Regions from separate parts of the Lysinibacillus sp. FN11 genome, predicted to be linked through region 3. Evidence: riboswitches for the same ligand, from Rfam matches in the RefSeq annotation. Region 3 holds a riboswitch; each other region holds the start of a gene.

Region 1 (2,202 bases), 540 kb from region 3:
TACGATCCTCATACTTTTCTAAGATCTCTTCCCCGTCACGACTTTTCATAGCATAGCTATCATAAAATTTGCTTGCGCTCATAAAGGATGGGAAGCGGAAATTATAATCATAGGCTTTCTTGTACAGCTTCTTAATAAATTCCATCTCGTACATATCGATAAATGCTTTCTCATAGTAGCCCTCATCAACTAAATAGCGGATTTTTTCCTCAATATCTATAAAATAACGCAAACGTACGTTAACATACTCTAAAAAGTAGCGGCGCGTAGCTTCGCGGTCCTTTTCTAACTCAAGTAATCCAGTTGTACTATAACGATTCAGTACGTCATTATTAAGCTTTAAATAGGTTTTCATCTCATTACCCTCGTTTCATAAAACGTTTGTATTGCTTCGTAATCCGTTTGATTACCTCGTAAATCTAATTTCCTTACTAAGGGTACATGATAGGTAGCGGCGATTTTCTCACCAGCAGCGCCAAATACATGATGGCCGAAATTACTATTGCCACTGGCAACTACTCCTTTACAAAAATCCCTGTTTTTTTCTAAGAAACGTTGTACCTTTGCTGGAATGTCACCTAAACCATCTGTGTAGGTAATTAAAAGATAGGGCTTGTTCAATCGCAATTCCTCCGAGAGCTCGATACATTCTGCCTTTAATTTGGATACAACATTTCGGACATTACCTGTACGACTCGCGTAAACGATCATAGAGCAATCAACTCAATTTGAGAAACAATTTCCTGAACATCTCCTATAAAAGTTTCATTCATCTCTAAAACAGGCACACTTAAAAAACCTGCGTCAATAATCGTTTGCTTTGCCTGTTCATCATGATCGATGTTAACAATTTCAGCTTCAAGTCCTGCACGTTGTAGTTCAGATTTTACCCATAGGCATTTTGGACAAATTGTTTTCGTATAAAGTTTCATAGAAATCCCTCTTTTCATAAAATAAAAAGCCTATCTCCTCTAGAGAGATAGGCTAAATGGAAACGTTAACATACCAAAAATACTGACGTTCCCATCTCTTAATCCCCGAAGAAATGATAAATTTGTTTTATAAAGGCAGGTCTCCTGGCTTTGCTTCATTCTCTGATTCCCTTCCCATGCAAATGCACAGTGGTTGCAATCATCGTCAGCTTCACAGTTGCGGGGACAGCGTCGGAATTGTACCGAACTTCCCTTTTAAACTACATATAGTAGCACCTTTGTAAAACGAACACAATATATAGTTGTTGTTCAATAGTTTTAAGTGTACCATCCTTCAAATGAAAAGTAAATCAAGATTCTAAACTTCTTTATTTTTGGATTATTCAGTATTTTTAATTATGTAGTTCGAAATAGATTACCACTAATCATTTATACCCAAATCAAAAATCTATTTTAAACGATGAACATCTTTATCTATCAAAATGTATCTAGAATTCTGAAAGAAATGTTCTATTTTAAGTACCATTGAAAAATAGTAGCTTCTATATGTAAATCCTGAAATAATTATCATCTCTTACACGTTTCAAATGACACTCATTAAAAAAGAGCATGCTTTTATCATAACATGCTCTAACCATTCTATCTTTGGGATTATAGTCTAATCTTAACCTCAGTCCCATCCTGAGCTTTGACATCGACTAGCACGAGTCCCTTATAATTTTGTAGTTCCTTGATAATCGGCTTTAGCATTTCTTTGTCGATGAGCGGAAAGGTAAAGTCTATGTTCTTTCGATCGAAGTATGCCTTTGTCCACTTATTGGCTTGTTGCTGAATCCATTTAGAAGTTAAAATGGAGAGGACAATGGTTAGCACGGTATAGGGAACTGGGACTGTAAAGCGAACATCTTTTGCTTTCACTTTTACATGCAACATTCGTCGCCTCTACTCAATGAAGACTGCAACGGAATCCCCGTTTGCTGATTTTATATCTACAATTTGTCCGTCTAATTCATTTTCGATTGCTTCAAGAAGAAGATTGATGTCGATATCTTTTACGTATTTTTCTGATTGTGGAATACTCGCAGCGATGCTGTGTCCTGCCATAAGTACGGCTTTGACAAGTTTAATCGGCAAGTTTACCGTAACATTATCATTTTCGGTGGATACAACACGAACCTTTAATGTTTTTTCTAAATACTTTGTTTTTTCCACAAATTTGTTCTCTGATTCTTCTTTCTGTTGTAGCACTTGAATCAGCTCTGATCCTTTA
Region 2 (2,202 bases), 1.8 Mb from region 3:
TGGTTCCTCTGAGGCATGGGAAGGAATAATATAATCTTTTACTTTTGGTTCTAGCTTATAAGCAATGAGCGCGGCAATAGTTGAAATAAATCCATCAATGACAACAGGTTTACGATGGACAGCAGCGCCAAGTATAATGCCTGTCATCGCCCCTATCTCTAATCCTCCAACCTTAGCCAGAACATCAATAACATCATTTGGATTAGGCTTATTTAAGGTAATTGCTTTTTCAATAACTGCTGCTTTATAGGCAATGCCTCCTTGGCCTACTCCTGCACCAAACCCCGTTACTTCGATAGGCTTGCATCCCGTCAAAACAGCTAATATCGCAGCACTTGGTGTTGTATTGCCGATGCCCATTTCTCCAGTCCCAAGTACATCAGCACCTTTTATGATTTCCTCAGTGGCCACCTGGATTCCTACTTCTATCGATTGAATGGCTTCTTGTTTGGCCATAGCTGGACCTTGTGCCATGTTATCGGTACCGTATTTAATTTTATGAATAAGGACTCCTGCATCAAGTGGAATATCTTCTTTTACCCCAACATCTACTGTGACAACCTTTGCATTGGTAATGCCCGCAATCGCACAAACGCCTGTACCTCCCTCAGGAAAATTTAATGTTTGAAAGACCGTCACATCTTGTGGATTCGTGGTTACACCTTCCTCGCAAACACCATGATCTGCAGCACAAACAATCATCACCTTTTTGTCGATCATCGGATATAAGTGTCCTGTTATCCCAGAGAGCTGTACAGCAAGTGATTCTAGTTTACCCAAGCTACCTGGGGGCTTACAAAGCCCATCAATCCGTTTTCTAGCCTGCTCCATACTTTTCATATCAACCCCTTGAATATTTTGAATCGTATCTTGTAATAATTGCATGATTATTTCTCCTCTCGTTCTCATTGAGACAAAATAAAAAATCTGTAGTTTATTGTCATGACAAATAAACTACAGACTTTTCCATCATCTATATCTTCTAAAGCATGTAGGCAGGTCTCCTGGCTCAAGTTCAACATCTCATAGCACCTTCCCAGCAATTCGCTAGTGGCATACACTATGAAACTCCCTTATACAGTGGCGGGTCCGCTAAAGCTTTTCACTTTATTCCCTATTCTCCCAAGTGGGCACCTATTGCTTTTATGTAATTATGTTAAATCTACTTTACAACTTTTTTAGTGTCAAGAGGAAAAATTTTTTTGAGTGTTAACTTAGTACAACCAGCTATTCAAACAATTTAGGCTTATTAAGAGCTTGTAACAACAAATGAATCCCTCTCGTTCACCTGATTGTTATTAACTTCAAATATTTTATCTGCTTCACTTATTAAAACAGGGTGATGAGTAACCAATATAACAGTCTTTTGTTTTTCTTTATTTAAATATAAAAGTAATGTTTCTATATTTATTTGGTTGTCTTTATCAAGCGCAGAAGTAATCTCGTCAAACAAATAGATATCCGCATCTCTTAGAAGCGATCTTGCTATTGAAAGTCTTTGCTGTTGCCCAGTAGATAATTCAAGCCCATTATGCCCAATAAGAGTTTCAAATTTATAGTCCAACGTTTCTATATATGAATAAATGTTAACCATTTTACAAATTTGAATTAATTCTTCATCCGTTGCATTCGGCTTTGCTAATAACAAATTTTCCCTTATTGTCCCTGTCATTATAAAATGCTCTTGCGTTACCAAACATACCCTTTTTCTATAAACATCATTAGGAATATATCTAATATTTTGATTGGATAGAAATATTTCACCCTGATAATTAATGTATAAACCTGATAATATATTCAATAATGTCGATTTACCTGATCCGCTTTCTCCCTTAATCAATACAATTTTCTTCAAAGGTATTTGGAAATTTATATTTTCTAAAACTGGAGATAATGCATTAGTATAGGTAAAGCTTACATTCCGTAACACTATTTTGTCTTTTCTAAAATGATGCGATGAATTTACATAGTCTGATACTATCAATTTCCTTATATTGTATTTATTGTCTCCCATTAAGTTTTTTACTCTATTTACAGACACAATTGCTTCTTGTAAAAAGGAATTTAGTTGAGAAAATCTTAAAAATGACTGACTAAAGTTATTGGCATAGGTTGTGAATGCTATTAATACTCCTAAGGTGAGGCTGCCTTTATAAATAAAGTAGGCACCTATAATAAGGATAATCAAATAACTTGTAAAGT
Region 3 (2,202 bases):
CGCGTAAACGTTGATGAGGACGTAATGGCTGTTTTTCTTCACCTAGGGTATATTTACGTTGGTAACCGCGTGGCGTGATCATCTTATTGTCATAGAAAAATGTTGATGAATTCCCGATAATAACTGTTGTCAGCATACCAATATCATGTTCTAGCATTTCTGCTAGTGTTGTCATGGTCACTTCTTGACGTTCTCGATAGGCACTTTTCACCAGCCCTACTGGTGTGTCTGGCGAACGATATTCTAAGAGAATTCGCTGAGCCTCGACAATTTGTCTTGTTCGACGACCACTTTTAGGATTGTATAAAGCAATGACAAAGTCTGCCATTGCAGCTGCCTCGACACGCTTTGCAATTAAATTCCAAGGTGTTAGATGGTCACTCAAGCTGATTGTACAAGCATCGTGCATAATGGGTGCACCAAGTATGCTAGCGCATGAATTAATCGCAGAAATCCCAGGAACAATTTCTACTTCAATTCCTGTTGCTTCTGTCCAGCCTAGCTCAATTAACACCTCATATACTAATCCCGCCATACCATAGACGCCTGCATCACCACTCGAAATCACCGAGACGATGCTCCCTGCTTCTGCTTGACGAACGGCTTCCTGTGCACGCGACACTTCTTCTGTCATGCCTGTACTAACAATCGATTTTGCACTTACTAAATCTTGAATCAGCTCTACATAGGTTTTGTAGCCTATAATCATATCACTTTGTTGTAATGCCTCTACTGCACGTGTCGTAATATGCTTAAAATCTCCAGGTCCAAAGCCTACTACGAAAATTTTTCCTTTTTGCGCCATGTTGTTACCCCTCTTTCACCTTTTCGATCCCTTTAATGGCAGTTGTTTGAGCAGTACGCTGTAATGTACCTTCATGAAGTGTAAAGACATGTTCGTTGTATAAGGATTCATGATGTAAATCTTGTACTAGTGTTCTAGCATGCTCTGTTGATGGCACACGATACCAGTTCCCTTGGGGGTAGGCAATTACCACACAAGCATCCTTGCATCGTCCATTACAGCGCGTTCTTGTCGTATGTATTTCTTGATCGAGTGCTTGCCGCTGTATCTCATCTCGAATGGCTAAGGTAATTTCCTCCCCATCCTTTTTCATGCAGCTACTGCCATTGCAAATAAAGAGATGTGTTTTCATCCCCTCTAAATTCCAAGTTGTCATCTTCTGTCTCCCCTCATTTGCTTTTTGGAAAAAGAAAAACCTTTACTCTATAACGAAGAGTAAAGGTTTTGTAGAAGCCAAATAAAAACGAATAGCATGAAATACAGGTACTCGCTTTCGCTTCAACTTCTCCCTCCGAAAAGTTTGCATGCACAATCAAATAAGCAGGTTTCCTGACTTAAGCTTCATTTTACTATCGCACCTTCCCAAGTTTGCACCAGTGGCTTTGCAATTTCATCAGCTATTACAGTAGCGGGGGCTGTATTGGATTTTCACCAATTTCCCTATTATCTCGAGCTATTCGAGCACTTATTGACGTTTTATATGAAATTTTTATTAGAATTTTAAATAGAAAACTGTCTTTATCATATCTTATTTTTTTAAAATTTCAATATTTCTTTAAAAATTTATGACAAATTTATCAATTTTGAATGGAACTAGGTATGAAATTTATACAATCTATATAATTTACGCATAAATCGTTATCAGAATATTCGCCATTGACCTTTAATTATAAAAATTTATAAAAGGTATAGCATATTTATGGAAATTCATGTTACACTTTGTCGTGAAATCTCACAATTTGAATGTTTTTCGGTGCAAAGTGCTTGTCATTTTGCTTAAAAGGGAAGCCGGTTTGAGTCCGGCGCGGTCCCGCCACTGTAATAGGGAGCTTTATAGAATATGTCACTGTCCAACGGATGGGAAGACCTATAAAGCATTGAACTAGAGCCAGGAGACCTGCCGAAAAATAAGTGATCGTTTCAGCCTACGAGGATAGGTGTGCGGCTTAGCAGATGAGAATGTTATTTGCTTTTTTAGCTATGCACTTTTCCACCAGTGGAGAAGTGCTTTTTTTAATTACGCACGCAATCTTCTAAAAATCTACTAATTAGTTAGGAGGAAAGCTTTTTGAAATTTTCATGGTGGAAACTTAGTTATTTTTTACTGGCCTTTTTAATCGTGCCAAAACGTGCCTTTGCCATGCATATCATGGAAGGTTTTTTACCAATCGAATGGG
Region 4 (2,202 bases), 710 kb from region 3:
GTCTGCTCGCAATGGCTCATCGATGAACAATATATGCTGTGAGCAATCTTTGCGAAGCTGGCTGATGACAGCCTCCACATTGGCACCCTCACGATCTATTTTGTTGATAAAGAAGAAGGTAGGGACATGGTATTGACGTAAAAGTTGCCATACTGTTTCTGTATGGCCTTGTATCCCTTCGACAGCGCTAATGATCATAATGGCATAATCCATCACACGAATGGCACGCTCCATCTCAGGGGAGAAATCGACATGCCCTGGCGTATCAATCAATGTGTATGTATCATCGCCAATGCTCATACGCCCCTGCTCGGCAAATATCGTAATGCCTCGTCTGCGCTCCAGCTCGTGATTATCAAGAAAGGTATCCTGATGATCAACTCGACCACGGGCTTGGATACTATTTGTATGAAAAAGTACTTGCTCAGAAAAGGTCGTTTTCCCTGCATCCACGTGCGCAAGTACACCAATTGTTTTGTACATAAGAAATCCTCGTTTCTATAGAATGCTATCTTTTTATTGTAACAGAATACTAGCTTCTATATTTCTTGTAAAATAGTTCGTCTTTATGTCGAAATAGTGCTAATATAATGATGATTATACTTTTAGTGTCATACTACTGATTGCGCGATAAATATTCTTCTGCTAGTCTATCAATAGTATTGACCATTATAGAACGTATTGGTGCAAATGGCATTTGTCATTTGCTTAAAAGGGAAATCGGTGCAATTCCGATGCTGTCCCGCAACTGTAAATGGGGAGTCTATACAGCATGCCACTGTAGTGAAACTATGGGAAGGCGTATAGATGATGAACCTAAGCCAGGATACCTGCCAGTATGTATTTTTTGACTAAGAACCACGAGGATGGGGATAGTGATACAGGTAATATACCGTTATTTCACTATGCTACTCTCTTGGCGACAAGAGGGTTTTTTTATGCCCTTCCAAACACCTGGGTAGTAAAGAAATCTCTGATTTCTTTCTATATTTTAACAACAAAGGAGAAAAGGACATGAAGAAATGGAAAAGTATATGGCTAATGATGATCATTGCCTTGGTCGCTGTTTTAGGGGCTTGTAATGCAAAAGACAAAACGGAATCAGCAGCACAAGGTGAAAAGGTTGAGCCATCTGAGGCGGCAGCCGAAGTAACCATTGAAAACAATGACACAAGTCAAACATATACGGAAGCACCAACAAAAGCGATTAGCTTAAATCAGCATGTGACAGAAATTATGCTAGCACTTGGCTTAGAGGATTCTATGGTAGGGACAGCTTACTTAGATGATAAAATCTATGAGCCACTGCAAGAGGCATACGACAAAGTCCCTGTGCTTTCCGATCAATACCCAACGAAGGAGCAAGTCATTGATGCCGAGGCAGATTTCCTATATGCAGGCTGGAAAAGTGGCTTTGGCGAAAAGGGTGTAGGCACACCAGAAGAGCTTGAAGAATTAGGCATCCATACGTATTTACATACGGCTTCCAACATGACAAAGCCAACATTAGAGGATATTTTCACTGATATTCGCCATATCGCGAAGATTTTCCGTATTGAGGATCGTGGCGAAGCTTTAATTGAGCAAATGACGAAAGATGTAGAGGCAGTACAAGCTAAATTACCAAAAGATAGCGAAAAATTACGTGTTCTTGTGTTTGATAGCGGTGAAAAGGATGTATTTACAGCTGGTCAAAACTTTATGAATGAGCTGGTGACAATCGCGGGTGGTCAAAATATCTTTGGTGATGTGGAATCAGGATGGACAACTGTGTCGAAGGAAGATGCAGTAGACCGCAACCCAGAGGTAGTTGTCGTGATTGATTACGGTGAAACAACGGCAGACCAAAAGATCCAATTCTTAAAAAATGATCCAGCATTGAAGGAGATGGAAGCGGTCAAAAATGAGCGCTTTGTCATCCTGCCACTTTCAGCAGCGTCTGAAGGGGTTCGTGCAGCAGAGGCCATTGAAATTTTAGCCAAGGGCTTCTATCCTGAAAACTTTTAATCCATTCGAGCTAGCGTTTTGCTAGCTCCTTTTTTATAAGGAGCGATAAAAATGAATGCATTTCAAAAAAATGTACCTGATCAAACATTTGAGACACTGAACCGTCATGGTGAGTTTACCCGTCTAGCCGTTAGCCCTGGCATTATTAATAAGCATTATACGCCTGCACAACTTCAAAAAATAGCCGAAATTGCT

What was found. A riboswitch is a leader RNA that binds a small molecule or an ion and turns the genes downstream of it on or off. The one in region 3 is predicted to bind cobalamin.
Region 1: linked by a shared signal. The riboswitch ahead of NP781_RS10155 (glutaredoxin family protein) and the one ahead of NP781_RS13125 ((2Fe-2S) ferredoxin domain-containing protein) in region 3 are both predicted to bind cobalamin.
Region 2: linked by a shared signal. The riboswitch ahead of cobT (nicotinate-nucleotide--dimethylbenzimidazole phosphoribosyltransferase) and the one ahead of NP781_RS13125 ((2Fe-2S) ferredoxin domain-containing protein) in region 3 are both predicted to bind cobalamin.
Region 4: linked by a shared signal. The riboswitch ahead of NP781_RS09260 (ABC transporter substrate-binding protein) and the one ahead of NP781_RS13125 ((2Fe-2S) ferredoxin domain-containing protein) in region 3 are both predicted to bind cobalamin.

The regions. Positions count from the first base shown of each region.
Region 1 covers NZ_CP102383.1:1,897,889-1,900,090, reverse strand. The annotation lists gene nrdE (class 1b ribonucleoside-diphosphate reductase subunit alpha) at 1-355, opposite strand, end outside; gene nrdI (class Ib ribonucleoside-diphosphate reductase assembly flavoprotein NrdI) at 352-711, opposite strand; gene NP781_RS10155 (glutaredoxin family protein) at 708-932, opposite strand; cobalamin riboswitch at 1,049-1,227, opposite strand; gene NP781_RS10150 (hypothetical protein) at 1,584-1,865, opposite strand; gene NP781_RS10145 (SHOCT-like domain-containing protein) at 1,875-2,202, opposite strand, start outside.
Region 2 covers NZ_CP102383.1:656,370-658,571, reverse strand. The annotation lists gene cobT (nicotinate-nucleotide--dimethylbenzimidazole phosphoribosyltransferase) at 1-885, opposite strand, end outside; cobalamin riboswitch at 977-1,153, opposite strand; gene NP781_RS03040 (ABC transporter ATP-binding protein) at 1,250-2,202, opposite strand, start outside.
Region 3 covers NZ_CP102383.1:2,436,111-2,438,312, forward strand. The annotation lists gene cobJ (precorrin-3B C(17)-methyltransferase) at 1-805, opposite strand, end outside; gene NP781_RS13125 ((2Fe-2S) ferredoxin domain-containing protein) at 810-1,181, opposite strand; cobalamin riboswitch at 1,327-1,509, opposite strand; cobalamin riboswitch at 1,760-1,945, shown strand; gene NP781_RS13130 (energy-coupling factor ABC transporter permease) at 2,094-2,202, shown strand, end outside.
Region 4 covers NZ_CP102383.1:1,731,090-1,733,291, forward strand. The annotation lists gene NP781_RS09255 (elongation factor G) at 1-483, opposite strand, end outside; cobalamin riboswitch at 666-853, shown strand; gene NP781_RS09260 (ABC transporter substrate-binding protein) at 1,015-2,007, shown strand; gene NP781_RS09265 (precorrin-3B methylase) at 2,059-2,202, shown strand, end outside.